DNA from 2 places in the Shinella sp. R2-11 genome. Region 2 is predicted to be linked to the other one. Evidence: riboswitches for the same ligand, from Rfam matches in the RefSeq annotation. Region 2 holds a riboswitch; the other holds the start of a gene.

Region 1 (15,788 bases), on a different contig from region 2:
CTTTCCAGATGCTCGCGCAGGAAGGCGTCGATCTCTTCGTCCGTCTGCACTTTCTCGCCGGGCTGGATTTCCGGGCCGCGGAACTCGTCGAAGGCCTTCTGGCTGAAGATCTCGCGGGTGAGGCGCACGCAATGGCGGAACTTCACCCAGTCTTCCTCGTGGCTCATGTAGTTGAAGCGGATCACCGGATCGGCCATCGGATCGGCCGAGCGGAGCGTCACGCTGCCGCGCGATTTCGACAGGTTGTAGCCGACATGCACCTGGAAGCCATGGCTCCTGGCTGCCGCCTTGCCGTCATAGGAGATGGCAACGGGCAGGAAGTGATACTGGATATCCGGCTGCTTCAGCCCCGCCGCCGAGCGGAGGAACGCGCAGGCCTCGAACTGGTTGGAGGCCCCGAGCCCACCCTTAGAAAGCAGCCACTGCGCGCCCGCCACGCCCTGCCAGAACCACGGCAGCCAGGAATAGAGCGAGACCGGCTTGGTGGAGACCTGCTGGAAATAGAACTCCATGTGGTCTTGCAGGTTCGCGCCGACGCCCGGCCGGTCCACCTTCACCTCGATGCCCATGTCCTTGAGATGCTGCGCCGGGCCGATGCCCGACAGCATCAGCAGCCTCGGCGAGTTGAAGGAGGAGGCCGAGACGATCACCTCGCGGTTCGCCTTCACCATCTCGATCTTCCCACCCCACTCGATCTCGACGCCGATGGCGCGGCCGTTCTCGATGACGATCTTCCGCGCGAAGCAGCGCACGAGGGAAACGTTCTGCCGCTTCATTGCCGGACGCAGATAGGCGTTCGCCGCCGACCAGCGACGGCCGTTGTAGATCGTCTGCTCCATCAGGCCGAAGCCCTCCTGCTTGGAGCCGTTGTAATCTTCCGTCGTCTCGAAGCCGGCCTGCTGGCCGGCCTGGATGAAGGCGTGGAAGAGCGGGTTCGTCACCGGCCCGCGCCGCACATGCAACGGCCCGTCCGTGCCGCGCCAGCCCGCCTCGCCGCCGAGCGAGGTTTCCATGCGCTTGTAATAGGGCAGCACGTCCGCATAGGCCCAGCCCTGCGCGCCGAGCGCCTCCCAGCGGTTGAAGTCCTCCGCATGGCCGCGCACATAGACGAGCCCGTTGATGGAGGACGAGCCGCCGAGCACCTTCCCGCGCGGCGCGGTGATGCGGCGGTTGTTGAGGTTCGGCTCCGGCTCGGAGAGATAGCCCCAGTTATAGCGCTTCATGCTCATCGGCCAGGCCAGTGCCGCCGGCATCTGGATGAACGGCCCGATATCCGAGCCGCCATATTCCAGCACCATGACCGTATGCCTGCCGTCCTCTGAGAGCCGGTAGGCGAGCGCCGAGCCGGCCGAACCGGAGCCGATGATGATGTAGTCTGCGTTCTGCATGGCGGTGTTCTCTTTCGTGTGACGCTTGGCCCCTCATCCGCCTGCCGGCACCTTCTCCCCGCAAGCGGGGCGAAGGGGATGTGGCACGCGCTCAATCCGGCCATGACCACCCCCGATATGGAGGAAACCGGGGCAGCGACTTCCTTCTCCCCGTTTACGGGGAGAAGGTGCCGGCAGGCGGATGAGGGGCATTCACCATCAAATCAATACGGCGCCTCGACCTTGCCCATGGACACATAGACCGTCTTCAGCTCGGAATAGTGCTCCAGCGCGGCAAGCGAGTTTTCCCGCCCGAAGCCGGATTGCTTGGAGCCGCCGAAGGGGATTTCCACGGGGCAGAGGTTGTAGGTGTTGATCCAGAGCGTGCCGGCTTCGAGCTGGTCGACGACGCGGTGCGCGCGGGTGATGTCCGATGTGAAGACGCCGCCGGAGAGGCCGAACTCCGTGGCGTTGCCGCGTTCGATCACCTCGTCTTCATGGTCGAAGTCGAGCACGCACATGACCGGCCCGAAGATCTCTTCCCGCGCGATGGTCATGCCGTCGGTGACGTCGGCAAAGACGGTCGGCTGGATGTAGTAGCCGTCGCCCGACACGTCGTTCGGGATGCCGCCGCCGGTGATGAGCGTCGCGCCCTCGGCCTTGCCATCCTCGATATAGTCGAGAACCTTGTCGCGCTGTGCCTTCGAGACCATCGGCCCGAGCTGCGTCGCCTCGTCCATCGGATCTCCGATCAGGATTTTTTCCGTCCGCTCCTTGAGGCGCGAGAGGAACTTCTCCTTGATGCCCTTCTGCACGAAGACGCGCGTGCCGTTGGAGCAGACCTGCCCGGTGGAATAGAAGTTGCCGAGCATCGCCCCGCCGATGGCGCTTTCGAGGTCGGCGTCGTCGAAGACGATGAGCGGCGACTTGCCGCCGAGCTCCATCGTCACATGCTTGAGGTCGGCGGCGGCCGCGCCCGCGACCTTTTTGCCGGTCGGCACCGAGCCGGTCAGCGAGACCTTGGCGACGTCGGGGTGATTGACGAGCAGCGGCCCGGTCGTCCGGTCGCCCTGGATGACGTTGTAGAGACCCTTCGGCAGCCCCGCTTCGATCAGGATCTCCGCGATCTTCAGCGCCCCGAGCGGCGTGTTCTCCGAGGGCTTGAAGACCATGGCATTGCCGCAGACCAGCGCCGGCGCGCCCTTCCAGCAGGCGATCTGCTGGGGATAGTTCCACGCGCCGATGCCGACGCACACGCCGAGCGGCACGCGCTTGGTGAAGGCGAAGTCTCCCCCGAGCGGTATGTAATCCCCGTTGAGGCCGACTGCTGCGATGCCGCCGAAGAATTCGAAGGCGTCGGCGCCCGAGGTCGGGTCGGCGACGATGGTCTCCTGGATCGGCTTGCCGGTATCGAGCGTCTCCAGCTCGGAAAGCTCCCGGTTCCTTTCGCGCATGATCTCGGCGGCGCGCTTGAGGATGCGGCCGCGCGCCGTCGGGCTCATCGCCGCCCATTCCTTCTGCGCGCGTTTCGCCGAGGCGACGGCCTGTTCCACGATGGCGGGTGTTGCTGCATGCAGCTTCGCGATCACCTCGCCGGTGGCGGGATAGAGGCTCTCGAAGGGCGTGCCGGCGACGTCCTCCACATAGTCGCCGTCGATAAAGTGCGAGGCTTTCGGTTGGGCTCTCATGTCATTCTCCCCGAGGATAGCGTTTGGATTCCTCGAGATTGTCGAGGTTCATGTGGTTGCGCATGTAGCGTTCGGATGCCTTCTGCAGCGGCTGGTGATCCCAGGGGTAATAGGCGCCGTTGCGCAGTGCCTCGTAGACCACCCAACGCCGCGCCTGGCTCTCGCGCACGGCGGCGTCGAAGGCGGCCATGTCCCAGCGCGCCTCGCGCATCTGGCGGAAGGCCTCCAGCGTCGCGCGGATCACAGGATTGTCGGAGACCGCGAGATTGGTCAGTTCCTTCGGATCGGCTTCGAGGTCGTAGAGCTGTTCCGGGTCGAGCTCGCAGTGGATATATTTCCACTTGCCCTCGCGGATGCCGACGAGCGGGGCATAGGAGGCTTCCGCCGCATATTCCATCAGCACGGGTGTCGTGCGCTCCGCGCCGTCGATGACGGGCACGAGGCTTTCCCCGTCCGTCCACGGCATCACCTCGTCCATGGAGATGCCCGCGAGGTCGCAGAGCGTCGGCGTCACGTCGAGATTGGAGGTGGGAGCGAGATGCAGGCCCGGCGTCACGCCGGGGCCGGCGATCATCAGCGGCACGCGGGCCGCGCCTTCGAAGAAGTTCATCTTGAACCACAGGCCGCGCTCGCCGAGCATGTCGCCATGGTCCGAGCAGAAGAATATCAGCGTCTCGTCCAGCATGCGCATGCGCGCCAGCGTGTCGACGAGCTCGCCGATCTTCTCGTCGAGATAGGAGATATTGGCGAAATAGGCCTGCCGCGAGCGGCGCACATGCTCGCCGGTGATGGCGAACTTGGCGTAGTCGCAGGAATGCAGGATGCGGGCGGAATGCGGATCCTGCTCCTCCAGCATGCCGACCTCCGGCGTCAGGTGCGCGCAATCCTCGTAGAGGTCCCAGAACTTCCGCCGCGCCACGTAGGGGTCGTGCGGGTGGGTGAAGGAGACGGTGAGGCACCATGGGCGGCGATACGCGTCGTCGTTCTCGCGGGAGAGCTGGTAGAGCTTCTGGTTCGCGAGGAAGGCGACCTCGTCGTCATATTCCATCTGGTTGGTGATCTCGGCGACGCCCGCGCCTGTCACCGAGCCCATGTTGTGATACCACCAGTCGATGCGCTCGCCGGGCTTGCGGTAATCCGGCGTCCAGCCGAAATCGGCCGGGTAGATGTCCGTCGTCAGCCGTTCCTCGAAGCCGTGCAGCTGGTCCGGCCCGACGAAGTGCATTTTCCCCGACAGCGCCGTGTAATAGCCGGCGCGGCGCAGGTGATGCGCGAAGGTGGGGATGGAGGAGATGTATTCGGCCGCATTGTCGTAGACCTGCGTGCGGCTCGGCAACTGCCCGGCCATGAAGGAGGCGCGGGCGGGCGCGCAGAGCGGAGAGGACGTGTAGTTGTTGCGGAACCGCGCCGAGCGCGCCGCGAGCGCCTTCATGTGCGGCGCATGCAGCCAGTCCGCCGGCCCGTCGGGGAAGAAGGTCCCGTTGAGCTGGTCGACCATGATGATCAGGATGTTCGGCTTGCTGGCGGTCACGGGCTGGTCCTTGAAAGGAATGAAACGGGTATCCGGAATTTCTATCGCGGCTGTATGACGGGCGGTCGCCGGGCCGCGGCGGCGGAAGCGGCGCCTGCGACAGCGGCAAGCTGGGCATTGAGGTAGCCTTCCGTCAGCGCGATGGAGGACTCGATGCTGACCGGCGCCGATTTCAGGCCCTGCCGCAGATAGAGCCCATCGATCATCGCCGCCGCGCCGTCGGCGATCTCGCTGGCGCGCCCGGCCGGGCAAAGCTGCTTCAGGCTGGCGAGCAGGTTGGAGTTCAGCCGCCGCGCATAGACGACGAGCAGCCGCCGCACCGCCTCCGAGCGCTGCGCCTCCGAATAGAAGGCCAGCCACGCGGCCACCGTTTCCGGCGCGAACTGGTGCGCCTGGAAATTGACGCGGATGACCGCAGAAAGCCTTTCGCGCGGCGTCGCCGCATCCTTCAGCGCCGCCACCGCATCCGCGCGCAAGGTGCGCAGGAGGCTGCGGATCGTCTCGATGACGAGCTGCTCCTTGGAGCCGAAATAGTGATGCGCAAGGGCAGGGGAAACGCCGGCATGGCGGGCGATCTCCGACATGGTCACGGTCAGCGAGCCGTGGTCGCCGACCGCCCGCAGCGTCGCGTCCACCAGCGCCTTGCGGCGCACCGGTTCCATTCCAACCTTCGGCATGTCGTTCCCCTGATTTATATCAAGGATATTTTTAATTGAGTGATCAATCAATAAAAATCTGATGCCGCGAAAGCATCGCAATCGCCTGTCGCAAAGCCCATTCGTTCTGTGCTAGGCTGACTTTGTTTTCATTCATTTTTCGAGGTGCACCATGGTCCTCTCCCCCGGAATGAACCCTCTCTCCGAAGTGCGTGCGAAATGGGGCTGGTTCGTCGCCCTCGGCGTCATCCTGCTCGTCTTCGGCGGCATCGCCGCCGCCAATCTCTTCATGGCGACGGTTGCTTCCGTCTATTATGTCGGCATGCTGATGATCGTCGGCGGCGCCGTGCATCTCGCCCATGCCTTCCAGGTGAAGGCCTGGCGGGAGACGATCTCCTGGGCGCTGAGCGCGCTGCTCTATCTCGCCGCCGGCGTGCTCGCCTTCGTCAATCCGGTGCTCACCTCGGCCGTGCTGACTCTCTTGATGGCGGCCGCGCTGCTCGTCGCCGGTATTTTCCGCATCTTCGCGGCCTGGCGCGTGCGGCCGGAAAGCGGCTGGGGCTGGCTGATGGCGGGCGGTGTCGTCACCGCGCTCGCCGGCGTGGTCTTCATCCTCGGCTGGCCGGTCAACAGCCTTTGGCTCCTCGGCCTCTTCCTCGCCTTCGACCTTGCCATGCAGGGCTGGGCGCTCATCGCCTTCGGCCTTGCGCTGCGCAAATAGCCGTTCCGGCCCAGGGACAGGCGGGGCGTTTGACAGCCGCCCCGCCAGCGCCTAGAAATCCGGTGTGGGATGGGGATGGAGCTCCCCGACAACTGCCGTTCACCGGCTGATAGCTCCTGCCAGACCGGCCAGCGATGGCCGTCGACGGCGGGAGCGTTTCTGGCGACCGCCCGAGGGCGGTTTTTTGTTGTCCGCAAACCGAACGCAGACCTTTGAGGCAACGGACATGAACTATCTGATCGTCTTTCTCGGCGCTGGCATCGGCGGGGCCGGCCGGCACGGGGTGAACGTGCTTGCGGCGCGGCTGGTCGGCACGGCCTTTCCCGCTGGCACCCTCGTCATCAACGTGCTGGGCTGCCTGCTGATGGGGCTGATCGCCGGTTTCTTCGCCTTTCGCGGCCACCTGCCGCAGGAAGCGCGACTGTTCCTGACGACGGGTGTCCTCGGCGGCTTCACCACCTTTTCCGCCTTCTCGCTCGATGCGGCGCTGCTCTGGGAGCGCGGCGAGGCGGGGCTGGCGGCGCTTTATGTCGGGGCTTCCGTTCTTTTTTCGCTCATCGCCGTCGCGGCCGGACTTGCGCTGGCGCGCACAATGCTCGCAGGAGGTGCAGTGTGAAGGGTCTTCTGACATCCTGGCAGGTCTGGGCGCTCGGCTCCGCCGTCTTCGCCGCGCTCACCGCCATCTTCGCCAAGATCGGCATCACCGAGGTCAATTCCGACTTCGCGACCTTCATCCGCACCGTGGTCATCCTCCTTGCCATCGCGCTCATGCTGACGCTTGCCGGCAACTGGCAGGCGCCAGGCGAGGTGCCGATGAAGAGCTGGATCTTCCTCGTTCTCTCGGGGCTGGCGACCGGCGCCTCCTGGCTCTGCTATTTCCGGGCGCTGCAGATCGGCAAGGCCGCGCAGGTCGCGCCGGTCGACAAGCTGAGCGTCGTGCTCGTCGCCGTCTTCGCCGTCCTCTTCCTCGGCGAGCAGCTTTCGACCGCCCATTGGATCGCCGTGGTGATGATCGGCGGCGGCGCCTTGCTGCTGGCGCTTCCAATATGAGCAGATTCTTTTTCAACTCCTTGTAGTTGCTGCGCTTTCATTAAATTGTCATACTAAGGAAACGGTTTCTTCAGGGATCGCGGCGGAGACTTCAGCGCATCGTTCACGCCCCCTGGAGCTGCGCATGTCCGCCGCCGAATTGCTAGCCCTTCGACGCTTCGGCGATGGCGAGATCGTCACGCTTGCCAAGCTGGTGATCGAGACCGCCTTCCAGCCCATCGTGGAGGTGGCGACCGGCGCGGTCTTCGGCTACGAGTCGCTGATGCGCGGCTTCGACCGCCTCGGCTTCCGCTCGCCGCTCGACCTGATCGACCGGGCGCACGAGGCCGGCCAGCTCCTGGCGCTGGAGCACATGGTCAACAGCCGCGCCATCGCGGCCTTCGCGGCCCTGCCGGATTTCCGCTCGCGCACGCTCTTCGTCAATCTCGATTCCCGTCTCGTGCCGGAAGGCGCGGACCTCGTGGAGCGGCTCGCCGGCCATCTTGGCCGCGCCGGCATTCCGGCCTCCTCGATCTGCTTCGAGATTTCCGAGCGTTTCGACAACGATACGCTGCCCGATTTCGCCGTCCTCGTACGCAAGCTGCGCCTTGCCGGCTTCAAGCTCGCCATCGACGATTTCGGCGTCGGCCATAACGGCCTGAAGCTGCTCTGCGATCACCCGGTCGACTATCTCAAGATCGACCGCCACTTCGTCTCCGGCATGGAGGCGGATGCGCGCAAGCGCCATCTGGTGCGCAACACCGTCAATGCCGCCCATGTGCTCGGCATCCGCGTCATCGCGGAGGGCGTCGAGACCGAGGCGGAATTCGTCGCCTGCCGCGAGGCGGGCTGCGATCTCGTCCAAGGCTGGTTCGTCTCCCGTCCCGTCACGGATTTCTCGGCGCTGAGCCCCGTCTATGCGCAGGTCGCCCGTGCCGGCGGCACGCGCCGCAATTCGCGCACGCTGGACAGCATCCTCATCCGCCGCGAGATCGAGCACGTCGCCGTGCTGCGCGAGAACGAGAGCCTGGAATCGGTCTTCGAATTCTTCCGCCGCGATCCCAAGCGCACCTTCTTCCCGGTGCTGAACGCCAATGACGAGCCGCGCGGCATCCTGCACGAATATCACGTCAAGGAACTGAGCTATCACCCCTTCGGCCGCGACCTCCTGAAGAACAGGCTCTATCAGAAGAGCCTGTCGCATTTCGTCACCGCCGCGCCCATTGCCGATCTCGATACGCCCGCCGAGCAGCTTCTCGACGTCTTCACCGGCATGGGCGGCAACGAATGCGTGATCCTGACGGAGAACATGCGCTATGCCGGCATCCTCTCGGCCTCCTCGCTCCTGAAGATCATCAACGAGAAGCGGCTGAAGACGGCGGAGGACCAGAACCCGCTGACCGGCCTTCCCGGCAACCGCTCGATCCGCGACTACCTGCAGGACAAGGCACTCGACGGCGATCAGCTCCGGTGCCTGTGCTATTTCGACTTCGACAATTTCAAGCCGTTCAACGATCACTACGGCTTCCACAAGGGCGACCTTGCGATCTCGCTCTTCGCCTCGCTGCTGCGCCGCGAATTCGTCGGCGAGGATGTCTTCGTCGGCCATGTCGGCGGCGACGATTTCTTCGCCGGCATCTGCGGCCGGCCGGTCGAGGCCGTGCGGGAGACGCTGGAGCGGCTGCTTGCCGATTTCGCCCGCGAGGTGCGCTCGCTCTATTCGCCGGAGGATCGGCTCGCCGGGGAAATCCGCGGCCACGACAGGGCGGGCAATGCCACCAGCTTCCCGCTGATGCGCTGCTCGGCCGTGGTGCTCGTCGTGCCGCTCGGCGACATGATCGGCGAGGCGGCGCAGATCAGCAGCCGCATCGCCGCGCTCAAGGCCGCCGCCAAGGGCAGCGATGCCGGCCTCATCCTCTCCTCCACGCTGGAGTGACGATTCAACTTTCCTCCGGAACCGATTCAAAAGACACGCGCTTTGGGCTAGAACCGTCGAATTGAAGTTCTCCATGAAGCGCAGGAAGGAAAGCCATGTCAGTTCCATCGACCATGTCCTATGTCGGGCTCAGCGAGCATGGCGGCCCGGACAATCTGGCGGTGACGGAGGGCAGGACCCCTGAGCCGCGCGCCGGTGAAATCCTCGTGCGTGTCGAGGCGGCGGGCATCAACCGGCCGGACGTCCTCCAGCGCAAGGGCGAATATCCGCCGCCGCCCGATGCCAGCCCCATTCTCGGCCTCGAGATCGCAGGCGAGGTGGTCGCGCTCGGCGAGGGCGTCACCGGCCATGCGGTCGGCGACAGGGTCTGCGCGCTCGCCAATGGCGGCGGCTATGCGCAATATTGCGCGGTGCCGGCCTCGCAGGCGCTGCCCTTCCCAAAGGGCTACGACGCGGTGAAGGCGGCGGCGCTGCCCGAAACCTTCTTCACCGTCTGGGCCAATCTCTTCATGATGGCGGACCTGAAGGCCGGCGAAAGCGTGCTGATCCATGGCGGCTCCAGCGGCATCGGCACGACGGCGATCCAGCTTGCCGCCGCCCTCGGCGCGCGCGTCATCGCGACGGCGGGCTCGCAGGAGAAGTGCGAGGCCTGCCTCGGCCTCGGCGCGAGCCGCGCCATCAACTACCGCAGCGAGGACTTCGCCGCCGTCATCGCTGAGGAGACGGGCAAGGCCGGTGTCGATGTCATCCTCGATATGATCGGCGCGGCCTATTTCGAGCGGAACCTGAAGTCGCTCGCCCGCGACGGGCGCCTGTCGATCATCGCCTTCCTCGGCGGGGCGGTGGCGGAGCGGGTGAACCTCGCCCCCATCATGCTCAAGCGCCTGCGGGTGATGGGTTCGGCCATGCGCCCGCGCACGGCGGCGGAAAAGCAGGCGATCCGCGACGAACTTTTAGAAAAGGTCTGGCCGTTGCTGGAGGAGGGGCGCGTCGCCCCGGTCATCCATGCCGTCATGCCTTATGGCGAGGCCGCCGCCGCCCATCGCATGATGGAAGAGGGCGACCATATCGGCAAGATCGTGCTGACATTCGGCTGAGCCGGGTCAGCCGTCCTCATTCGGCAGGCGGAGGGCGAAGAGGATCGCGATGGCCGCGGGCAGCGCCAGCAGTCCGTAGAGCCAGTGCGCCGCCGTCAGCGCGCCCGCAACGCCGCCCGGATGAAGCAGCCCGGTCGAATTGACGATGATGCCGGCAAGGGCCGCGCCGAAGGCGGCGCCCAGCGCCTGCATGGTGGTGATCGCCGCCGAGGCCTTGTCCGTCTCGCCGGCCGGCGCAAGATGCAGGACGTGGGTCACGAGATGCGCCCAGCCCATGCCGATGCCGAAGCCCATGAGGAAGATGAAGAGGGTGGCGGTCGCCAGCACCAAGAACTCGCTTTCGGGATTGTGCCGGGCGAGCGCGAAGATCAGCATGGCCGTCGCCAACGCCTCCACCGCCGCGCCCGCGACGATGACCCGGTTGGCGCTCCGGCCCTTGAGCCGCGCCGTGGTGAAGGCCGCCGTCGTCCAGCCGAGCGCCAGCAGCGCCACGAGATAGCCCGAGACGATGGGTGTGACGCCGTGCAGCACCTGCAGGAAATAGGGGATGTAGACATCCGAGCAGATCGTCACCAGCAGCATCAGCATGATGAGGTAGACGCGGGCGAGCGGCGAGGCGAGGTGGATCGTGCCGGCGGGCAGCAGACGCGCCTCCGCCCGACGCTCGATGGCGACGGTGGCGACGACGCCGGCAACCGCGGCGATGGCGAGGAGGGCGCGCAGCGCTTCGCTCGTCACCGAGCTTGCGAGCGAAAGCACGAGCACGGCCGCCACCAGCAGGAGGATCTGTGCGAAAGGCGTCCTTGTCGTCACCCGCTCGCCTTCGCCGGACGGCAGCAGCTTCGGCGCGGCGAGCGCCATCACGATCGACAGCGGCACGAGCAGCGCGAAGGCCTCGCGCCAGGCGCTGCCGGCGGCAAAGATGCCGCCGATGGTGGGGCCGAGGAAGGTCGCGATGCCCCAGACGGCGGCATAGAGCGTCGAGGCGCTGCTCCACAGCGGCTCGGGATAGACGAAGCGGATGAAGGCATAGCCGAGCGCGACGAGGAAGCCCGCGCCGAGCCCCTGGACGGCGCGGCCGACGAGCACCGTCTCCATGGTCGGCGCGATGGCGCAGACGAGGCTGCCGATGCCGAACAGCACCGCTCCGGCGACATAGCAGCGGTTCAGCGTCACGCTTTCCGGCCGGACGGCGACGAAGGTGGAGCCGAGCACCGAGGCCGCGACATAGATCGTCGTCGCCCAGGCGAAGAGCGAAAGGCCGCCGATGTCGCGCACGATGGAAGGCATCAGCGTCGCGGTGATATAGGTCTCCACCGCATGCAGCATGATGCCGCCGCCGAGCATCAATGTCCCGAACAGGCTGGCGCGGCGGAAGAGGCTGGAAAGCCGTGGCGCGGCTTCCTTCGGGGTGACGACGCTATCGGACATGGAATGCGGCCTTGCGATGCAAAAAGAGGTTGAGGCAGAGGTCGCACGGCCCAAACCGCAGTTCAAGCCGTGACTTTTCACTGAAACGGGGTGGCGAAGGACGTTCTTACGGGTTCCATTCGCCCGCGACCTGCCGCGTCGCGACATTGAAGCGGTTCCACACATTGATCGCGGCGATCTCCACGACGAGGGCGGCCAGCGCCTTCTCGTCAAAGTGGCGGGCGGCCTCGTTCCAGATCGCGTCCGGCACCGGCTCCTCGCGGTCGGCAATGCGCGTCAGCGCCTCGGTCAGCGCCAGCGCGGCGCGCTCCGCATCCGTATAGAACGGCGCCTCGCGCCAGGCGGCGACGGAGAAGATGCGCCGGTCCGTCTCGCCGGCCTTCTTCATCATACGCGGATGCAGATCGACGCAGAAGCCGCAGCCGTTGATCTGGCTGGCCCGCAGGTGGACGAGATGGGCGGTCTTTTCCGGCAGGCCGGATTTCTGCGCGGCACCCTGCAGCGCCTGCATGGCGGTCATGGCATCGGGGAGGACGGCGACGATGTTGGTCATACGGGATTGCATTTCGTTGCTCCTTGCAATGATTTTCGTGTCGACGGCTGGAAGCTCTGTCACACCGGTGCGGCTTCGTTCGTCATGGCCATGACGCCGCTGGACGAAGGAGTGTGACCGATGAGCGAGAAAAATTTCTGGGCCGAGCGTTTCGAGGCCGAACGGGGGCGTCTCGGCGCCGTCGCCTACCGCATGCTGGGCTCGCGCGCGGAAGCCGAGGACGCGGTGCAGGAGGCCTGGCTGCGGCTTCAGCGCGCCGGAGAAGGCATCGACAATCCCGCCGGCTGGCTGACGACGGTCGTCGGCCGCATCTGCCTCGATATGCTGCGCGCCCGCGGCAAGCGCCGCGAAGACCCGTTCGACGGCGAGGGGGAGATGCAGCATGCCGATCCGGCCGCGCGTGCCGACGAGCAGGCCGCCCTTGCCGATAGCGTCGGCCTTGCCCTTCTCGTCGTGCTGGAGCGCCTGACGCCGGCCGAGCGCCTCGCCTTCGTGCTGCACGACATGTTCGACGTGCCCTTCGAGGAGATCGGCCGTATCGTGGATCGCTCCCCCGTCGCGGCGCGCCAGCTCGCCAGCCGTGCCCGCCGGCGCGTGCAGGGCCTGCCGGAAACGCCATCGGCCGATTACGAGCGCCGCAAGGGCGTGGTCGCCGCCTTCCTCGCCGCCTCGCGCGACGGCGACTTCTCGGGCCTGCTCGCCGTGCTCGATCCCGAGGTCGTCTTCCATGCGGATGCCGATGCGGTGCGGCTCGGCTCGCTCGCCGAGATCAACGGCGCCCATGCCGTCGCCACCAGCTTCAAGGGCAAGGCGACCGCCGCGAAGCTCGCGCGCATCGACGGCGCCCTCGGCCTCGCCGTCATCCTCGGTGGCCAGCTCCGGGTGGTCGTGCTCATGGAGCTGGAGGGCGAGCGGATCGTCGAGATCGAATCGATCGCCGATCCGGCGCGGATCGCCGCCATGGACGTGGTGTATCTTTGATGCCGTGAGGCGGCGTCAGGCCGTCGGCTCGAACCGGAGGATTCCGGCGACCCGGGGACCGGCGCCGGAATCCGAGGGATGGGAGACGCCGTCCATCACTTCCACCGCCGCGAAGTCGAAGGGGCTGACGCCTTCGATGCACGCGACGTTGATGCCGAACTGGTTCGGGTTGGACCGGCGCTGGTGATGGGTATAGATGCCGCAGGTCTTGCAGAAATAGTGTTTCGCCGTGCCCGTGTTGAACTGGTAGAGCGTCAGGTTGTCCTCGCCTTGCTCGAATTCGATATCTGCGAGCGCCGCGGAGACGGCGACGGCGCCGCGCATGCGGCAGTAGGAACAGGAGCAGCGACGGATCGTGTCGAACGCGTCCGTCAGCCGCACGCGGAACCTGACGGTGCCGCAGTGACACGCCGCCGCGTGCCTTTTTCTCTCGTCGCTCATGCTCGCCTTCCGCTCCTGCCTCAGCCGTGTTGCGGCCTACAATCGGTTGACGGCACCGGCATGTCTATATCCCGATCCGCCCGATTGCCGGTATCTTGATCGCCGGCCGTGCCAGATCGACGCCGGCGACGAGGCCCATGATGTGCAGCTCCAGTCCCGAGCGCACGCCTGCCGAGACGCCGAGGAGGCCGTAGAGCGTTGCGTGCATGTCCCTGCCGTCGGCATCGACGGCAAAGAGCCTGCCCTCCGGCAGGTAGTCGCGGCCCACGGCATCCGGCGGCAGGACGACGCCGAGTTCGGGCACCGAGCGCAGCACATGGGCGACGAAGGTGTTGGAATTCGGCCCCGGCCAGATGCGGTAGGCGCCGGGCCTGGAATAGGGGTAGGCGGCAATCGCCTCCTCGATCTTCGGGATCAGCCGCGCCGCTTCCTCGCCGCTGACGCTGACCACCACGCGCGGCGTGTTGGAGTACCAGTAGGCGTCCGGCACATAGGCGTTCCTGCGCACCGGCGTTCCCCAGCCGACCTTGTCGTAGCGATTGTAGGTCGAAGCGTTGGCCTCCTTGGTGACGATCCAGGCGTGGCTCGCCACCGCACCCTTCATGCCGCCCGTCGCGGCGGAGAAGATGTGGATCGTCGCCTGCGGCGTCTCCCCGGCCTTCGGCAGGATGCCGGCGGAGGTCCAGTTTGCGTCGCGCCAGCTGGCCGGCCGGTCCTTGATGTACCAGTAGCCCGCCGAGGCGAGCGCCGGCATGAGGTAGATCGCGAGAAAGAGGACGAGGACATTCCTCAGCAATTTCATGGGGCGCTCCGAAACCGAGTGGGCAGGGTCGTGAATTTCGGATAATACCGCAGCCGAAATCGGAAAATTGAGGGCATGATCATGGCAAACCCCGTTCTTGTCGAAGTCACGCGCGGCAATCTCGTCGAAAGTCGTCATCGCGGCATGGTCGTCGTGCTGGACGGCGATGGCAAGGTGGTGTTTTCGCAGGGCGATATCGATGCGGGCGTCTTCCCGCGCTCGGCCTGCAAGGCCATGCAGGCGCTGCCGCTCATCGAGAGCGGCGCGGCCGACGCCCATGCCTTCGGCGACCGGGAACTTGCTCTCGCCTGTTCCTCGCACAGCGGCGAGCCGGCGCATGTGCGCCTTGCCGGCATCATGCTCGCCGCCTCGGGCGTCGACGAGAGCGTGCTCGAATGCGGCTCGCACTGGTCCTTCGAGCAGCCGGTCCTCATCAACCAGGCGCGCCTTCTCGACCATCCGACGGCGCTGCACAACAATTGCTCGGGCAAGCATGCCGGCTTCGTCTGCGCCGCCTGCCACACCGGTAAGGACCTCGAGGGCTATGTCCGCTACGAGCATCCCGTGCAGGCCGAGATCCGCGGCGTCATGGAGAACCTGACGGGCGCGGCGCTCGCGGTGGACAATTGCGGCACCGACGGCTGCTCGATCCCGACCTATGCCGTGCCGCTGAGGAGCCTTGCCCACGGCTTTGCGAAGATGGCGACCGGCGTCGGCCTCGACCCGGTGCGCGCGAAGGCCTCGCGCCGCCTGATCGATGCCTGCATGGCCGAGCCCTTCTACGTCGCCGGCACCCGCCGCGCCTGCACCCGCCTGATGGAGGCCGCGCCCGGGCGTATCTTCGCCAAGACCGGCGCCGAGGGCGTCTTCTGCGCCGCGATCCCGGAAAAGGGCATCGCCATCGCCCTCAAATGCGAGGACGGCACGACCCGCGCCGCCGAGAGCATGGTCGCCGCCACGCTCGCCCGTTTCTTCACCAAAGAGCCGGCCATCCATGCGACGCTGATGGCCATGGCCAACCGCTCCATGTCCAACTGGAACGGCATCCATGTCGGAGACATCCGCGTGACGGACGCCTTCGCCGCCTGAGGCGAGCCGCCGAAAAAAAACGCGGCCGCCCTGTCGGGAATGCGTGTGGCGTGACGTCCTTGTGGCATGACGGGCCTTGCCCGCATGACGAAACACAACAAGGAGGACTTCCATGCGCATGATCTTCGTCAACCTGCCGGTCAAGGACCTGCCGGCCACCCGCCGCTTCTTCGGTGCGCTGGGCTTCACCTTCAACGAGCAGTTCAGCGATGACACGGCGGCCTGCATGGTGGTGGACGAGAACGTCTTCGTCATGCACCTGACGGAGGAGAAGTTCGCGCAGTTCGTGACCGGCAAGGTCGGCGATCCGGAGCAGCAGACCCAGGTGCTCACCTGCTTTTCCGCCGTCAGCCGTCAGGAAGTCGATGACTTCAAGGCCAGGGCGCTTGCCGCCGGCGGGCGCGAATGGAAGCCGAATATCGAATTCGGCCCGATGTACGGTTGCTCCTTCCAGGACATCAACGGC
Region 2 (15,788 bases):
ACGCCCACCATGTTGGGGCCGACATGCCGGGTGTAGAAGTCTTCCGTCTCCCAGCGCTCGGCCGCAGGCGTGCCCTGTTCGTGGTCGAAGTCGGGCGTGTCGCGGCTTGCGACCATCTTCACGCCTTCGCCGGGATCCGTCACGGGGAAGCCGGTGAAATAATCCTCGAGCCGATCGGTGACGAACCAGATGAAGACCGGCATGTTTTCCGGGGAGAAGGGCGTGAAATCGTCCGCGTCATACCAGTGGATCGTCTGGCGCGTGACCGTCAGCAGCCTGTCGAAGGGCGCGCCGAGCAGGCGGCGCGTCCAGGCGCCGGCTGCAACCACGGCCCGTTTCGCGTGGACCGTGCCGCCGCTCGTCTCGACGATGACCTTGCCGTCGATCTGGTCGATCTTCTCTACGGTCGTGTCGGTCAGGATTTGTGCGCCATGGGTCCTAGCGCCCTCGACCTGTGCTTCGATCAGTGCTTCCGGCAGCATGTAGCCGGCGTTCGGCTCCAGATAGCCCCGGTCGGTATCGCGGAATTTCCGGAACTGCGGATAGCGCGTGCGCAACGCATCGGCGTCGAGGATTTCGTGCTCGATGCCGAAGCGTTCCGCCATTTCGATGCTGCTGGCCAGAAAGTCCTGTGCGCCGTGAAGCGGCGTTGCGCCGGTCATCGGCGAGCCGACGATGAGGGTGCCCGATTTCACGAGGAAGGTGCGGCCGAATTCGGCCTCCAGCTCCGCGATGATCTCATGGGAGCGCATGGCGAGCGGCACATAGGCCGGACCCTCGCCCACGGCCTCGCGGGTCACGCGTGTTCCGCCATGGCTGGAGCCGTTGGCATGGGGCGGGACGAAACGGTCGATGCCGAGCACGCGCTCGCCGCGCCTGGCAAGCTGGTAAAGGGCCGAAGCGCCCATGGCGCCGAGGCCGATGACCACGACGTCGGTTTCGATGGGAGATGCATTCGAGGACATGGCCGTGCTTCCTTGATCGCCGGCGGCTTGCCGGACACAGGTTCCAGACGCCTCATGCAGCATCGCCTTGGCCCTGCGGGCGGCGGCTGCAAGAGAGCGGACGCGTCCTATGCCTGGTCGATATCAGCAAGGCATCCGGCCCGGGGCCGGAGGAAGGATTCCTCGCACAACCGAAGCGTCATAAGATCACTTCGGTATAGTCATCATATCTTATCCCTGTCCGTCAAGGCCGTTATCGGCATTCTCCGTCGATTTCCCGGCCTGGACCATGAGGCCGCGGTAGCGCATCTGGCTTCTGCCGATATGATTCTTCATGGCTTCGCGCGCCGCCTCGACGTCCTGGCGGGCAATCGCCTCACAGATCGCATTGTGCTCGCCAGCCGTCTTTTCGAGATATTGCGGGGTGATGAGCGATCCGCGTTTCGTTCCTTCCAGGGCGCGGCGGGGAAGGATCGCAAGGCCAAGGCGATCGAAGAATTCCACGAAGGCCTCGTTGTTGGTGGCTTCCGAGATGGCGCGGTGGAATGTCCAGTCGGCCTGTTCAGTGGGTTCGTTCTGTGCGAGGGCCTCGCGAAAGCGGCTTGCGGCCTCCCAGATCTTTGCTTCCTGCGCCCAGGATCGCCGTGCGGCGGCCAGGCCTGCGGCATGGATTTCCACGGCCATGCGCAATTCGAGAATGTCGAGCATGGACGCTGAAAAATGAAGATTTCCAACGGCTTCCGCCGAAACGCCGCCGTTTTCGGTCTTCTGGGAGACGAAGACGCCGACCCCGTGCTTCGCCTCGAGGAGGCCATCGGCGCGAAGGGCCGCGACGGCCTCGCGAATGACGGTGCGGCTGACGCCGAATTCCTGAGCCAGCGCCTTTTCCGTCGGAAGCTTGTCGCCGACCTTGGTCGCGTCATCGAGGATCCGTTCCCTCAGCGCGTGCGTCGTCTTCAGCGTTAGCGTGTTCTTTTTCGTGCCGGCTGGTGGGGCTGCCGTGTCGCCGCTTGTCGTCATATCTTTCGACATTCCTGTCTTCCCGTCCCGTTGTCGTTATCGTTCGGCCTCGGCAATGGGATTGTGCTGAAGGACCGTTGGGTCAGCAGACTATATTTTTGCACCATCGAAAACAATCCTCTTGACAGGTGATCATATCTCTATCACGTTCAAGATACGATCTTAGCCGCAAAGCGATCATACACGCATAAGTAAAACGGGAACCGCGGCTGAACGTGTCAACGGATTTGTTTTCCAGCACAGGGCATGGATAGATGGACAGCGAAAAGGCCAGGATAGGCGTCGATATCGGCGGGACGTTCACCGACGTCGCGATGGAATACCGCGGCAGGATCTTCTCGACGAAAGTCCTGACGAATTACGCCGCCCCCGAGGCGGCCATCATCCAGGGCATCACCATTGTTCTCGAAGATGCCGCGCTTCCCTTCTCGGAGGTCGGGACGATCATCCATGGGACGACGCTTGCCACCAACTCGCTGATAGAACGTCGCGGCGCGAAGACCGCCTTCGTGACGACCGAAGGCTTTCGCGATGTCATCGAGATGCGCACCGAGAACCGCTTCGAGCTGTACGACCTGAACATCGTCCTGCCGCCGGCACTGATCCCGCGCCGCGACCGTTTCGTCGTCGCGGAGCGCGTCAGCGCATCGGGAGAGATCCTGCATGCGCTCGATGACGAGAAGGTGGCCGCGCTCGCCGAGACGATCCGGGACGGCGGCTATGAGAGTGTCGCCATCGGCCTGATGCATGCCTATGTCAACGATGTGCACGAGCGGAAGGTGCGCGACATCCTGCTTGCCGCGATCCCCGGCCTGTCGATTTCGCTATCCAGCGAGGTCTCGCCGCAGATGCGCGAATTCCAGCGCTTCAACACCGTCTGCGCCAATGCCTATGTCAAGCCGCTGATGGCATCCTATCTCAACCGCCTCGTCGACAAGCTGCGCGAAGCCGGCGCGAACTGCCCGGTCTTCATGATCCATTCGGGCGGTGGCATCATCACCATTGAAAGCGCCGCGGAATTTCCGGTGCGCCTGCTGGAGTCGGGCCCGGCGGGCGGGGCCATCTTCGCCGCCGAGGTCGCCAAGCGCTACGGCCTCGACCGCGTTCTCTCCTACGACATGGGCGGCACGACGGCAAAGATCTGCCTGATCGACGACGCCACGCCGAAAACCGCCAAGACCTTCGAGGTGGCGCGCACCTACCGCTTCAAGAAGGGCAGCGGCATGCCGATCTCCATTCCGGTCATCGAGATGATCGAGATCGGCGCGGGCGGCGGCTCCATCGCTTCGGTCGACGGCATGAAGCAGATCCGCGTCGGGCCGCACAGCGCCGCCTCCGAGCCAGGCCCGGCCTGCTACGGCCGCGGCGGCGACAAGCCGACTGTTACGGATGCCGACCTGCTGCTCGGCCGGCTCGATGCCGACAATTTCGCAGGCGGTTCGATCAGGCTCGCCGCAGCACATTCTGAAGCCGCCTTTGCCCGCGAGGTCGGCGAAAAGCTCTCCATCGACAACAATGCCGCCGCCTTCGGTGTCTGCGAGGTGGTCGATGAAAGCATGGCCAATGCGGCCCGCATGCATGCGGTCGAGAACGGCAAGGAGCTTGCGGAATACAGCATGATCGCCTTCGGCGGCGCCGCGCCGCTGCATGCCTCGCGCCTTTGCGAGAAGCTCGGCATGAAGGAACTGCTCATCCCGCCGGGCGCCGGCGTCGGCTCGGCCATCGGCTTCCTGCGCGCGCCCATCGCCTTCGAATCCGTTCGCAGCGCCTATATCCGCTTCGCCCGGTTCGATGCGGTCAAGGTGAACGCGGTGCTCAAGGAATTACAGGACGAGGCCAAGCGCTTCGTCCATGCCGCAGACCCGGATGCGAAGGTCGAGATGGAGTGCATCGCCTATGTCCGCTATGTCGGACAGGGCTGGGAGATCCCCGTTGTCGTCGACATCAAGTCCTACAGCGATGCAGACGGCCCGGCGTTGCGGGCAGCCTTCGAGGAGGCCTATGCCGCCTATTTCGGCCGCGCGATCGACGGCCTCGATGCTGAGATCATCAGCTGGTCGCTACGCGCGAGCTCGCCGATCCATTCGGCGGCGCCCGTGATGCGGGCGGCGAAGGGCAAGGCGGCCCCGGTGTCGGCACAGCGCGATATGTTCGATGCGCGCGCCGGAAAATATCTATCTTCCGGCATCGTCGAGCGCATCTCGCTTTCCGCCGGGGACTATGTTTCCGGCCCGGCCGCGATCGTCGAGCGTGAGACCACCACGATCATCTCCTCCTCCTATGAAGCGATCATGCAGCCCGATGGCTGCCTGCTCGTAACGCCCAAGAACGCGTAAAGGACACGACCATGACGAAGCAGCGCGATGCCATCGCCGAGATGCGTCTCCAGATCATGTGGAACCGTCTCATTTCCGTCGTCGAGGAACAGGCCCTGACGCTGGTGCGCACGGCCTTCAGCACCTCGGTCCGCGAGGCGGGCGACCTTTCGGCGGGCGTATTCAACATCGCTGGCGAAATGGTCGCGCAGGCAGTGACCGGCACGCCGGGCCACGTAAACGCCATGGGCGAGGCCGTCGGCCACTTCATCGAGACGATCGGCCGCGACAACCTTTTCGAGGGCGATGTCTACATCACCAACGACCCCTGGAAAGGTACCGGCCACCTGCACGATTTCACGGTGGTCAGCCCTTCCTTTCACAAGGGGAGGCTGATCGGCTTCTTCGCCTGCACCGCCCATGTGGTGGATGTCGGCGGCCGCGGCTTCGGCCCGGATGCCAACGAAGTCTATGAAGAAGGCATCTTCATCCCGATCATGAAGTTCGCCGAACGGGGCACGGTTAGCCGCGATCTCATCAATATCGTGCGCAACAATGTGCGCGAGTCCGACCAGGTCGTCGGCGACCTCTATTCGCTGGCTGCCTGCAACGAAACCGGCCACAAGCGCCTCATCGAGATGCTCGCCGAATTCGAGATCGACGACATCGAGGATCTGGCGAAATTCATCTTCGACCATTCCTATCAGGCGACGGTCGATCGCATCGCCGAACTGCCGCAGGGTATCTATCGCAACACCATGCGCGTCGACGGCTACGGCACGCCGATCGACATGGTGGTGAAGCTCGATGTGCGCAAGGGCGAGATCATCGCGGATTTCGACGGTACCTCCGGCCCGAGCCCGCTCGGCATCAACGTGCCGCTGATCTACACGACCGCCTATGCCGCCTATGGCCTGAAATGCTCGCTGGCGCCGGAAATCCCCAACAACGCGGCCTCGCTGAAGCCCTTCAGGATCGTCGCGCCCGACAATTGCATCCTCAATGCGCAGCGTCCCGCGCCGGTCGCGGTTCGCCACGTGCTCGGCCACTTCGTGCCGGATACGGTGCTCGGCGCGGTGCACAAGATGCTGCCGGACACGGTGCCTGCGGAAGGGGCTGGTGCGCTCTGGAACATCCATCTCAGCGCCCGTCCGTCCGGCGGCAAGGTCGCCAACGGCCTGGACCTGCACCGCACGGAAATCCTGATGTTCAATTCCGGCGGCAGCGGCGCACGGCCGACGCTCGACGGTCTCAACGCCACGGCCTTCCCGAGCGGCGTGCACAGCATGTCGGTCGAGGCGACGGAACATGTCGGGCCGATCATCGTCTGGCGCAAGGAACTGCGCGACGGTTCGGGCGGCGAGGGCCGCCAGCGCGGCGGGCTTGGCCAGGTGGTCGAGATCGCGCCGACGCACGGCCATGAGTTCTACTTCAACGCGATGTTCGACCGTGTGGAGAACGCGGCGCGCGGCCGCGAAGGCGGACATGACGGTGCGGCCGGCCGGGTCCATCTCGACGACGGCACGCGGCTGAAGACCAAGGGCCGCCAGTTCGTGCCGGAAGGCAGGCGCCTGGTAATCGAGCTGCCCGGCGGAGGCGGCTACGGCAACCCGGCCGAGCGGCCCGGCGAGACGCGCGAGCGTGACCGTCTCGATCAATACGTCATCGCGGATTGAAGGACATGGCGATGAAAGCAATCGAGACCTTGGCTGCGGAGATGGGTCGGTTTGAACTGTCCCCCGGCTTGCGCGGCATCCCGATCGGCACGACCGTGACGGATTCCGCCGCGGTAAAAGGGCAGGGGTGGCATCCGGCGGACGGCGCGATGAGCCTGCCGCTCCTCTCGCTCGACCTGCCGACCTATGTCGACAACAAGGCGGCGATGTTTGCGGTCTGCCGGGCGTTCGGTTGCGAGATCGCTCCGCATGCGAAAACGCCGATGTCGCCCGTTCTGGCGCAAGACCTGGTGGAAAGCGGGGCCTGGGGCGTCTCGGTCGCGGACCTGCGGCAGGCCGAGGTGATGCTGCGCCGCGGCTTGCGCAAGCTTCTCATCGCCAACGAGATCGGCGGCCGTTACGCCGCCGTGCGGCTGGCCCGCCTGCTCCGCGCCTTTCCGCGGGCGGATATCCATCTCTTCGTGGACTCCGCCGAACTCGTTGCCGGGCTTGCGGAAGCCTGGGGCGACGATGCGGGCCTGCCGCCGCTCAAGCTGCTGGTCGAAGTCGGCTGCGGCCGGGGCGGGGTGAATTCGAACGCGGAGCTGGACCGTCTGCTCACCGCCATCGGCGACCTGAAGGAGCGGCGGATCAGCCTAGCCGGTGTCGCCGCCTATGAGGGCACGGCGAACCGCCCGGTCGAAGCGGAGCTTGCCGCGGCGCTGGACGATCTCTTCGCCCGTGTCTCCTACGCTCTCAAGGCGGTGCGGCAGCTTGTCGGCGCAGGCATGCCTCTGATCCTGTCGATGGGCGGATCGAGCCTGTTCGACCATGTGATCACGCGCTGCCGGGACATCCTCGACGAAGACGGCGGCGCGACGCTGCTTCTCAGGAGCGGGGCCTGCTTCTTCAGCGACAATGGGCCGATCCGCGCCCGTCTCGGCGCCATCGTCGGACGTGGGCTGCTCGGCCCCCAAGTCAGCAGCCGCATCGCCGGTGCGTTCAAACCGACACTGCGGCTCTGGGCGGAGGTGCTGTCGGCCAACGGGCCCAACGATGTCATCTGCGGCGTGGGGATGCGGGATGTCGCCCATGATCAGGGCGTTCCGACGCCACTCGCCCTTTGGCGCGGCGGAAAGCGTCTTGCCGTGCTCGGCGAGGGCGCGGTGGTGATGAGGCTGAACGACCAGCACGCCTTCGTGCATGTGCCCGAACCGGCCGTGGCGCTTGGCGACGTGATCGAATTCGGGGTGAACCATCCCTGCACGACGATCGACAAGCATGACGTGATTTTCGGCCTCGACGACAAGGGCGCCGTCAGCGTCGTCCTCAGGACCTTCTTCGGCTGAACGAAAACAGGATTGAAAAGATGAGTGCCTCCGTAGCAGACCGATTGAAAGACCTGGGCATCACCCTGCCGGGCGCATCTGCCCCGACGGCGACCTACATTCCGACGAAGCGGATCGGCTCCAGCCTTCTCGTTTCCGGTCAGGTTCCGCGGGTGGACGGCAAGATGAGCTTCGTCGGCAAGGTGGGCGATACGATCTCGCCTGAGGAGGCGAGAGAGGCCGCGCGGGTCTGCGCGCTGAACATTGTCGCCCAGCTTCACGCCGCGCTGGATGGCGATCTCGACCGCGTCGCCGGCTGCTCGCGCGTGCGCGGCTTCGTCAATGCCGCGCCGGATTTCGGCGCGCACGCCGCCGTCATCAACGGCGCCTCGGATCTCATCGTCGAGATCTTCGGCGAGCGGGGGCGCCATACCCGGACCGCCATCGGCGTCGGCTCGCTGCCGCACGGTGTCGCGGTCGAGGTCGACGCGGATTTCGAAATCGACCGTTGAGGCGGCGGAATTTCCGGCGGGTCTGAAACAGAGGGAATGGCGAGCACGGATATGGGATACGAATTCGACTTCTCTGCGGTATGGGATGCCTGGCGCACCCTTTTGAACGGTACCCTGGTCGCCCTCTATTACACGGGGATTTCCAGTGCCCTTGCGCTGGTACTCGGGATCGTGGTGATGGTCATGCGGCGCAGCGACGTCTGGCCGGCCCGCTTTTCCGCGCAGGTGTTCATCGAAGTCATCCGGAACACGCCCTTCCTGGTGCAGCTCTTCTTCATCTTCTTCGGCCTGCCGGCCGTCGGGCTGAAGTTCTCGGTCTCGGCGGCGGCGATCACCGCGCTGACGATCAACACCGCGGCCTATATCGCGGAAGTCCTGCGCGGCGGCGTCGACGGCCTGCCGAAGGGGCAGATCGAGGCTGGGAAAGCGCTCGGCCTCAACCGCCGGCAGATCTTTTTCGATATCGTCCTCAAACCGTCCGTCCGCTCGGTTTATCCCGGCCTCTGCTCGCAGTTCGTGCTGCTCCTGCTGACCTCGAGCGTCGTGGCGTCGATCTCCGCGCCGGAGCTGACCTATTCCGCGCAGATGATCGAGGCCGAGTCCTTCCGCAGCTTCGAAGTCTACTTCGTCGTGACAGGGATCTATCTCGCGCTTTCCGTCTGCCTGTCGTCACTGCTCCGGCTGTTCGGCCGCATCTACTTCTCCTATCCGATCAAGTGAGGCCGGGACCATGATCAGAGAACTTTCGGTCAACGATCTGTGGATGCTCTTCGAAGGCCTCAGGTGGACGGTCCTGCTGTCGCTCGTCGCCTTCGTCGGCGGCGGCATTGTGGGGGTCCTTGTCGCCCTGATGCGGACGAGCAGCTATGCCATCCCGCGGTGGTTCGCCTATCTCTATATCGAGGTGTTCCAGGGAACGCCGCTCCTGATGCAGCTCTTCGTCTTCTATTACGGCGTCGCGCTGGTGGGGCTCGATGTCAGCGCCTGGGTCGCGGCCGCCATCGGCCTCACGGCACATACCAGCGCCTTTCTCGGGGAAATCTGGCGCGGCGGCATCGAGGCGGTGCCGGGCGGCCAGACCGAAGCGGCGCGCGCCCTCGGCCTTCCCTACCGTCACCGGATGATCGACGTGATCCTGCCGCAGGCCTTCAAGATCTCGCTGCCGGCGACGATCGGCTTCATGGTCGGCCTCGTCAAGGGCACCTCGCTGGTCGCCATCATCGGCTTCACGGAGCTGACGCGCGCCGGCCAGATCATCTCCAACAACACCTTCCAGCCGCTTTTCGTCTTCGGGATCGTCGGCGCGGTCTATTTCGCGATCTGCTGGCCCCTCTCGCTTTTGAGCGGCCGGCTGGAAAGGAAGATGTCCTTCGGACGCTAAGAAATCGGCGAACTCGGCACGCTGACCAGAATTGCTATGCCGATCAACAATATAGAGGTGAACAGAATGGTATCCTTGAAAAATGGCCTGGGCCGCCGCAGCTTCCTCGCTCTCGCCAGCGTCGCTCTCGTGGCGGGTGCCGCCGGCATGTCCAACATCCGTGCGGCGCAGGCCGCGACCCTGGAGGAGATCAAGCAGAAGGGCACGATCACCTTCGGCATCGTCACCGACCAGCCGCCTTTCAGCTACATCAACGCCGACGGCAAGAACGAAGGCTATGACATCGACATCACCCGGATGATGGCAAAGGAACTCGGCGTCGATGTCGCCTATGTGCCGATCACCAGCGCCAACCGCATTCCGCAGCTGATGACCGGCAAGGTCGACATGCTGATCTGCGTCATGGGCATCTACCCGGACCGCGCGAAGGTCGTGCAGTACATCGCGCCTTATGCGGAGATCAATGCCGCGATTTACGGCCCCAAGGACGGCGTCTCGAAGATCGAGGAGCTTTCCGGGCATACGATCGCGGTCGAGAAGGGCAGCTCGATGGACAAGGCCGTCACGGAAGCGGCACCCTCGGACGCGACCATCCAGCGCTTTGACGACGCGTCCTCCGCCGTACAGGCCCTGCTGTCCGGCCAGGTCGAATATCTCGGTAGCTACAGCCACCAGTTCGGCGGCGTCGAGAAGGCCGCGCCCGGCAAGTATGAGCAGAAGATCGTCCTGTCGACCGAATATGAAGGCATCGCCGTCAGCCCGAAGTCCAAGGAACTGGGCGAATGGGCAGGTGATTTCTGGACCCGCCACAAGAAGGACGGCAGCCTGAACGAGCTTTACCAGAAGCACTTCGGCGCGCCGTTCCCCGACATGCCGGCAGCCATGGACGGTATCACCTTCACGGCCAAGTAAGCATCAGACGGCCCATACTGCAAAAGGAGACGCCAATGGCAGACAAGACGATTGAAATGGTGGACGTCGACAAGTGGTATGGGCCTCTTCACGTTCTCAAGAAGGTGAGCCTGGAGGTGAAGAAGGGCGAGCATATCGTGCTCTGCGGCCCTTCTGGCTCGGGAAAATCGACGCTGATCCGCTGCATCAACTATCTGGAGGAGACGCAGGGCGGCAGCATCTCCGTCAACGGCATCGAGCTCGGCAAGAAGGGCACGAATGCCGATCATATCCGCCGGGATGTCGGCATGGTGTTCCAGCACTTCAACCTGTTCCCGCACAAGACGGTGCTGGAAAACTGCATGCTGGCGCCGAAGCGGGTGAAGCGCGTTTCCGACAAGGAGGCGCGGGAAACCGCGATGCGCTACCTGGAGCGGGTGCGCATCGCCGAGCAGGCGAACAAATACCCTGCCCAGCTTTCCGGCGGCCAGCAGCAACGCGTGGCGATTGCCCGGGCGCTGTGCATGGGCCCGCAGGTCATGCTGTTCGACGAACCGACCTCCGCCCTCGATCCGGAAATGGTCAAGGAAGTGCTCGATACGATGATCTCGCTCGCCGAGGACGGCATCACGATGATCTGCGTGACCCACGAGATGGGCTTCGCCCGCGCCGTCGCCCACCGCGTCATCTTCATGGATGGTGGCCAGATCATCGAAAGCGCACCGCCGAACGAGTTCTTCTCGAACCCGCAATCGCCGCGCGCCAAGGCGTTCCTCGGCCAGATCCTGAACCATTGAAGAACAGGCCGCCCTTGCGGCAATTAAGAGAAAGCACGACCGTGATCGCATTTGAAAGCCGACGGGTTTCCACCATCAAGTCCTCGCCCACCATGGCGATTTCCACCGCCGCCAAGGCGATGCGGGCGCGGGGCGAGCACGTGGTGGACCTCTCGCTCGGCGAGCCGGATTTCGATACGCCCGCCCATATCGTGGACGCCGCCGTCGATGCGATGAAGCGCGGCATCACGCGCTACACCGCGCCCGACGGCCTGCCGGAACTGCGCGAGGCCATCGTCCGGAAATTCAGGCGCGAGAACGGCCTCGACTATGCCATGGACGAGATCTCCATCGGCAACGGCGCCAAGCAGATCCTGTTCAACGCCTTCCTCGGTACGCTGGAGCCGGGCGACGAGGTCGTGGTGCCCGCGCCCTATTGGGTGTCCTACACGGATATCGTGATCCTGCACGGCGGCAAGCCGGTCATCGTGCCCTGCGGCGTTGAGGATGCCTTCAAGATCACGCCGGAACGGCTGGAGGCGGCGATCACGCCGAAGACCCGCTGGTTCCTCTTCAACTCACCCTCCAACCCGACCGGCGCTATCTATGCCGCCGACGAGTTGAAGGCGCTGGGCGAGGTGCTGGCCCGTCATCCCCATGTCGCCATCATGTCGGACGAGATCTACGAGCACATCGTCTGCGGCTCCGTGCCCTTCACCTCCTTCGCCAATGCCTGCCCGGATCTGCGCGACCGCACGCTCCTCATCAACGGCGTCTCGAAGGCCTATGCGATGACCGGCTGGCGGCTCGGCTATGCGGCGGGACCGAAGGACCTCACCAGGGTGCTGAACAAGATGCAGTCACAGAGCACCACCTGCCCCTCGTCGGTCACGCAGGTCGCGGCGGCGGCGGCACTGAACGGCCCGCAGGACTTCGTGACGTCGGCCGTCGCCGAATACCGGGCGCGCGGCGAACTCGTCGCCAGGGGCTTTGGCGCGATCCCCGGCCTTGAGGTGCGTGCACCGGAAGGAGCCTTCTACCTCTTCCCGAAATGCGCGCCCTATATCGGCCGGACCGCGCCGGACGGCACGGTCGTCGCCAACGATACGGCGCTCGCTTCCTATCTGCTGACGGAGGGCAAGGTCGCGACGGTGCCGGGCGCCGCCTTCGGCGTCGAGCCCTATATCCGCCTTTCCTTCGCCACCTCGCGCGACAATCTCACGCTGGCCATCGACCGCATCGCCGATGCGCTGGCACGGCTCCGCTAAGGGAACGTGCCCGTTGCCCGTAATGCGGCCGACTTGAGTGACGTTTCCTAGAGCGTTGTTTCCTTCAAGGCTTCTTCGGTCGCTATCTCGTGGCCGAGAACGTCCCAGTGCTCGATGTGCTTGTAGATGATCACCTTGTTCTTCAAGAGCGTGCCGTGGGTCCGGCAGAAATGTTCGAGCTGCCCGCGGTCGGCGATGAGTTCGACGCACATGGTCAGGTCCGGGTTCGGGATCTCGAAACCCTCGTCCTGCAGCTTGCCGCTGTTGGAATAGCCGAAATGGGTATGGTGGGCGACGGCATTCATGATGCCGGACGCTCTCGCCTGCATCACGAGTTCGCGGTAGAGCGGCCTGCCGCCGCCGAACCATGTGCCCTGGCCGACCGCCTTTTCCCGCGGCTTCATGTAGATGCGAACCATCCCGACCTCGCGGGAGGAGAGCTTGTGGCTGGTCATGACGATGGGCCTTTCCTGGAGGTTTGCGGTTGTGCGGAGGCTGCGCAGGCGCGCCCGACTCATGAGGTCGCCCATGGCCTGGGCGTTCATGGCGCGCATGTGGCGGATGGAAATGTCCGGGGGGATGTCGTTGCCGGCCGCGGTCTTCGGCACGCCGACGCGTTGCGAGAGATAGATGCTGGAATGGCCGCTGCAGAGATAGGCAACGAAGCAGGCGACCGCGAGATAGACGGAATGCGTGGCCCCGAAGAGTTCGATGCCCATGATCATGCAGGCGAGCGGCGTGTTGGTCGCGCCTGCGAAGACGGCCACGAAACCGAGGCCCGCGAACAGGTCCGGGGGTGCGCCCAGGACGCCGGCGAGCGCACTTCCGAGGGCCGCTCCGATGAAGAACAGGGGCGTGACCTCGCCGCCCTTGAAGCCGGCGCTCAGGGTGACGATGGTGAACAGCCCTTTCCAGGCCCAGCTGCCGTAGTCGACATGGTCGGGATTGAAGAAGCCGAGGATCGTCGCGTCCTCGGGGTTTGGAGACCAGACGCCGAGACCGAGATATTCGCGCGTGCCGAGAAGATGGACGAGACCGATCAGAATGGCGCTTGCCAGCACCGGCCGCAGCGGCGCGTAGGGCAGGATCGCCTTGTAGGCGGACGATGCGAGATGGGAGAGTTCCGCGAACAGATGCGCGGCCAGTCCGAAGGCCACTCCCGCAATCACCACCTTCAGCATCAGGAGGGCATCGAGATGGAAGGCCATCCCTTCGCCTGCGCCCCCCAGATAGGAAATCGAATAATGGACATGGCCTATTGCCCAGGCGTGGCAGGTCCAGTCGGCGACGACGGCGGCGAGCAGGGACGGCAGCAGCGCCTCGTACTGCATCCGGCCGATGGTGAGGACTTCCAACGCGAAGATCGCACCGGCGATCGGCGTTCCGAAAACCGCGCCGAAGCCCGCCGCGATGCCCGCCATCAGCAGGATGCGGATATCGCCGGGGGTCAGCCCGAATAGCTTGCCGAAGGCGCTCGCCAGACTGCCGCCGAGCTGGACGGCCGTCCCTTCACGCCCTGCCGAGCCGCCGACCAGATGCGTCAGCACGGTGGTCACCAGGATGAAGGGTGCCATGCGCAGCGGCACGCCGCCGCCCGGCTCATGGATCTGGTCGACGATGAGATTGTTGCCGCCCTCGGCGGCCTTGCCGAACTTGCCGTAGGCCCAGACCATCGCGAAGCCCGCGACGGGCATGCAGTAGATGAGCCAAGGGAATTCGAAGCGCAGCGCCGTCGCCCGGTCGAGGCTCCAGAGAAACAGGGCGACCAGCGACCCGACGGCAATCGCCATCGGAACAACGATGACGATCCATTTGGCAAGGCTGCGGATCTGCTGAAGACGAAGGCCGAAGATCGATGCGGGCGTCATGCGAAGGACGCTCCGTCAAAGCCGGCAGGCAGGTTCAGAAAACATGAGAGATGAATTCCGGGCACGACTCTACTCCTTCGCGTGGCTCGCGTTGAGTAGGAGTCATCAGCTTCGTCTGGGAAGCGGTTCGGCGTGATGCCCGGCAGAATCCATTACCGTGGGTAACGCATAGGTCATCCCCGGCGACGTTGTCAACTTCCGCTATTCGTCACTTGCACCAGCCACATGTTGTTTTTCCCACGGCTGCTTCGAGGCCGCCCAGCCCCGGCCCGCGCGCTGCTCTGCAGGCCGTACGAGGTCCCGGGAAAGCGGCAGCGCAATGTAATTATCAAATGTTGACACGCTAATTACTGATGTTACGTTGTGACCGCTCGCACGGTCGAGGCCGTGGCCGCAGCAGCCAACGCACGCCATCAAAAAGGGGAATACGCACATGGCAAGCAATGGACTTCTTCGTCTCGCAGCCGGCACGATCCTGGTCGCCTGGTCCGGCCAGGCTCTCGCTCAGGGCACGGATCTGGAACTGAACAATCCCGGCACGCTGTCCGTCTGCGTCACCGATGCGAATGCGCCGATGTCGTCGGTCATCGATGGCGAAATGCAGGGTTATGAAGTGTCCTTCACGAAGGACATCGCCCGGCGGCTGGACCTGAAGGCGGAATACCGCATCTCCGTCTTCGAGGGCATCTTCGCGGCGGTCGCCAACCATGTCTGCGATATCTCGGCCGGCTCGCACTCCATCACTATCCCGCGCAAGGAGATCATCAATTTCTCCAGCCCGCATTTCGTCGGCTCCTACACGATCCTGACGCCCTCGGATTCGGGCATCAAGGACGAGGCGGGCCTTGCCGGCAAGCGTCTCGGCGTCATCGCCGCGAGCATCCAGGAGACCTATGCCAACGAGACCTACAAGGACACGCAGATCGTTCCATTCCCGGATTCGGCCGCGCTCCTCATCTCGCTGCAGTCCGGCCAGGTCGACACGGCCTTCTTCGACGGTGGGCTGGCGGCGACCTATGTCGCGTCCTCGCAGCGTCCGCTCTCGGTCGTGGTCTCCATCCCCAACGACGACCAGCCGGCCGGCATCGGCGTGGCCAAGGATCGCCCGAACCTGCTGGCCGCCGTCAACAAGGCGATCGCCGACATGATCGAGGACGGCACCTACGCGAAGATCTACAAGGAGTGGGTCGGGGAAAGCGTTCCCACGCTGCCCGGCCCGGACTTCATGCCGACCCGCTGATCCTCGCACTACGACGGCCACGCCCGCGCGGGGCCGTCGTACGATACGATGCCCGTTCCCGCAGGAGACCACATGTCAGGGATTCTCGATACATTCTTCAATCTCTCCTACATGTTGCAGGTGGTCCCCGATATCCTGCGCGTCGGCTACTACAATACCATCACCATCTCCCTCTATTCGACGATCATCGGCATCATCATCGGCGCGCCCCTGTCGCTGATGGCGATCTCGCAGGTGACGGTCGTGCGCGTCGCCGCCAAGGTCTATATCGATGTCTTCCGCGGCCTGCCGGCCATCGTCACGATCTTCATCGTCGGGCAGGGCCTGCCCTTCGCCGGCTTCCGGCCCTTCGGGCAGAATCCCTATCCCTACGGCATCATCGCGATCAGCATCGTTGCCAGCGCCTATATCGCGGAAATATTGCGCGCCGGCATCCAGAGCGTCGACAGGGGCCAGACGGAAGCGGCCCGCTCGCTCGGGCTGGACAAGCACCGCACAATGTACCGCGTGATCTTCCCGCAAGGCATCCGCCGGGTCATTCCCGCGCTGACCAACCAGTTCATCAACATCATCAAGGATTCGAGCCTGAT

What was found. A riboswitch is a leader RNA that binds a small molecule or an ion and turns the genes downstream of it on or off. The one in region 2 is predicted to bind fluoride.
Region 1: it holds a riboswitch for fluoride, as region 2 does, so the genes downstream of both, crcB (fluoride efflux transporter CrcB) here and ACZ1A1_RS03925 (DUF190 domain-containing protein) in region 2, are expected to answer to the same signal.

Annotation. Positions count from the first base shown of each region.
Region 1 is NZ_JBVAPC010000003.1:14,046-29,833, forward strand. Features, by position in the region: gene betA (choline dehydrogenase) at 1-1,388, opposite strand, end outside; gene betB (betaine-aldehyde dehydrogenase) at 1,592-3,055, opposite strand; gene betC (choline-sulfatase) at 3,057-4,586, opposite strand; gene betI (transcriptional regulator BetI) at 4,628-5,263, opposite strand; gene ACZ1A1_RS08565 (HdeD family acid-resistance protein) at 5,415-5,963, shown strand; fluoride riboswitch at 6,026-6,089, shown strand; gene crcB (fluoride efflux transporter CrcB) at 6,190-6,579, shown strand; gene ACZ1A1_RS08575 (EamA family transporter) at 6,576-7,013, shown strand; gene ACZ1A1_RS08580 (EAL domain-containing protein) at 7,138-8,928, shown strand; gene ACZ1A1_RS08585 (NAD(P)H-quinone oxidoreductase) at 9,024-10,025, shown strand; gene ACZ1A1_RS08590 (MFS transporter) at 10,032-11,456, opposite strand; gene ACZ1A1_RS08595 (carboxymuconolactone decarboxylase family protein) at 11,563-12,021, opposite strand; gene ACZ1A1_RS08600 (sigma-70 family RNA polymerase sigma factor) at 12,130-12,990, shown strand; gene ACZ1A1_RS08605 (GFA family protein) at 13,006-13,431, opposite strand; gene ACZ1A1_RS08610 (DUF3750 domain-containing protein) at 13,496-14,233, opposite strand; gene ACZ1A1_RS08615 (asparaginase) at 14,315-15,322, shown strand; gene ACZ1A1_RS08620 (VOC family protein) at 15,435-15,788, shown strand, end outside.
Region 2 is NZ_JBVAPC010000001.1:823,184-838,971, forward strand. Features, by position in the region: gene solA (N-methyl-L-tryptophan oxidase) at 1-965, opposite strand, end outside; gene ACZ1A1_RS03875 (FadR/GntR family transcriptional regulator) at 1,176-1,976, opposite strand; gene ACZ1A1_RS03880 (hydantoinase/oxoprolinase family protein) at 2,219-4,300, shown strand; gene ACZ1A1_RS03885 (hydantoinase B/oxoprolinase family protein) at 4,312-5,955, shown strand; gene ACZ1A1_RS03890 (alanine racemase) at 5,961-7,283, shown strand; gene ACZ1A1_RS03895 (RidA family protein) at 7,304-7,774, shown strand; gene ACZ1A1_RS03900 (amino acid ABC transporter permease) at 7,826-8,494, shown strand; gene ACZ1A1_RS03905 (amino acid ABC transporter permease) at 8,508-9,155, shown strand; gene ACZ1A1_RS03910 (transporter substrate-binding domain-containing protein) at 9,222-10,067, shown strand; gene ACZ1A1_RS03915 (amino acid ABC transporter ATP-binding protein) at 10,103-10,843, shown strand; gene ACZ1A1_RS03920 (pyridoxal phosphate-dependent aminotransferase) at 10,936-12,090, shown strand; gene ACZ1A1_RS03925 (DUF190 domain-containing protein) at 12,138-13,958, opposite strand; fluoride riboswitch at 14,048-14,124, opposite strand; gene ACZ1A1_RS03930 (ABC transporter substrate-binding protein) at 14,392-15,198, shown strand; gene ACZ1A1_RS03935 (amino acid ABC transporter permease/ATP-binding protein) at 15,271-15,788, shown strand, end outside.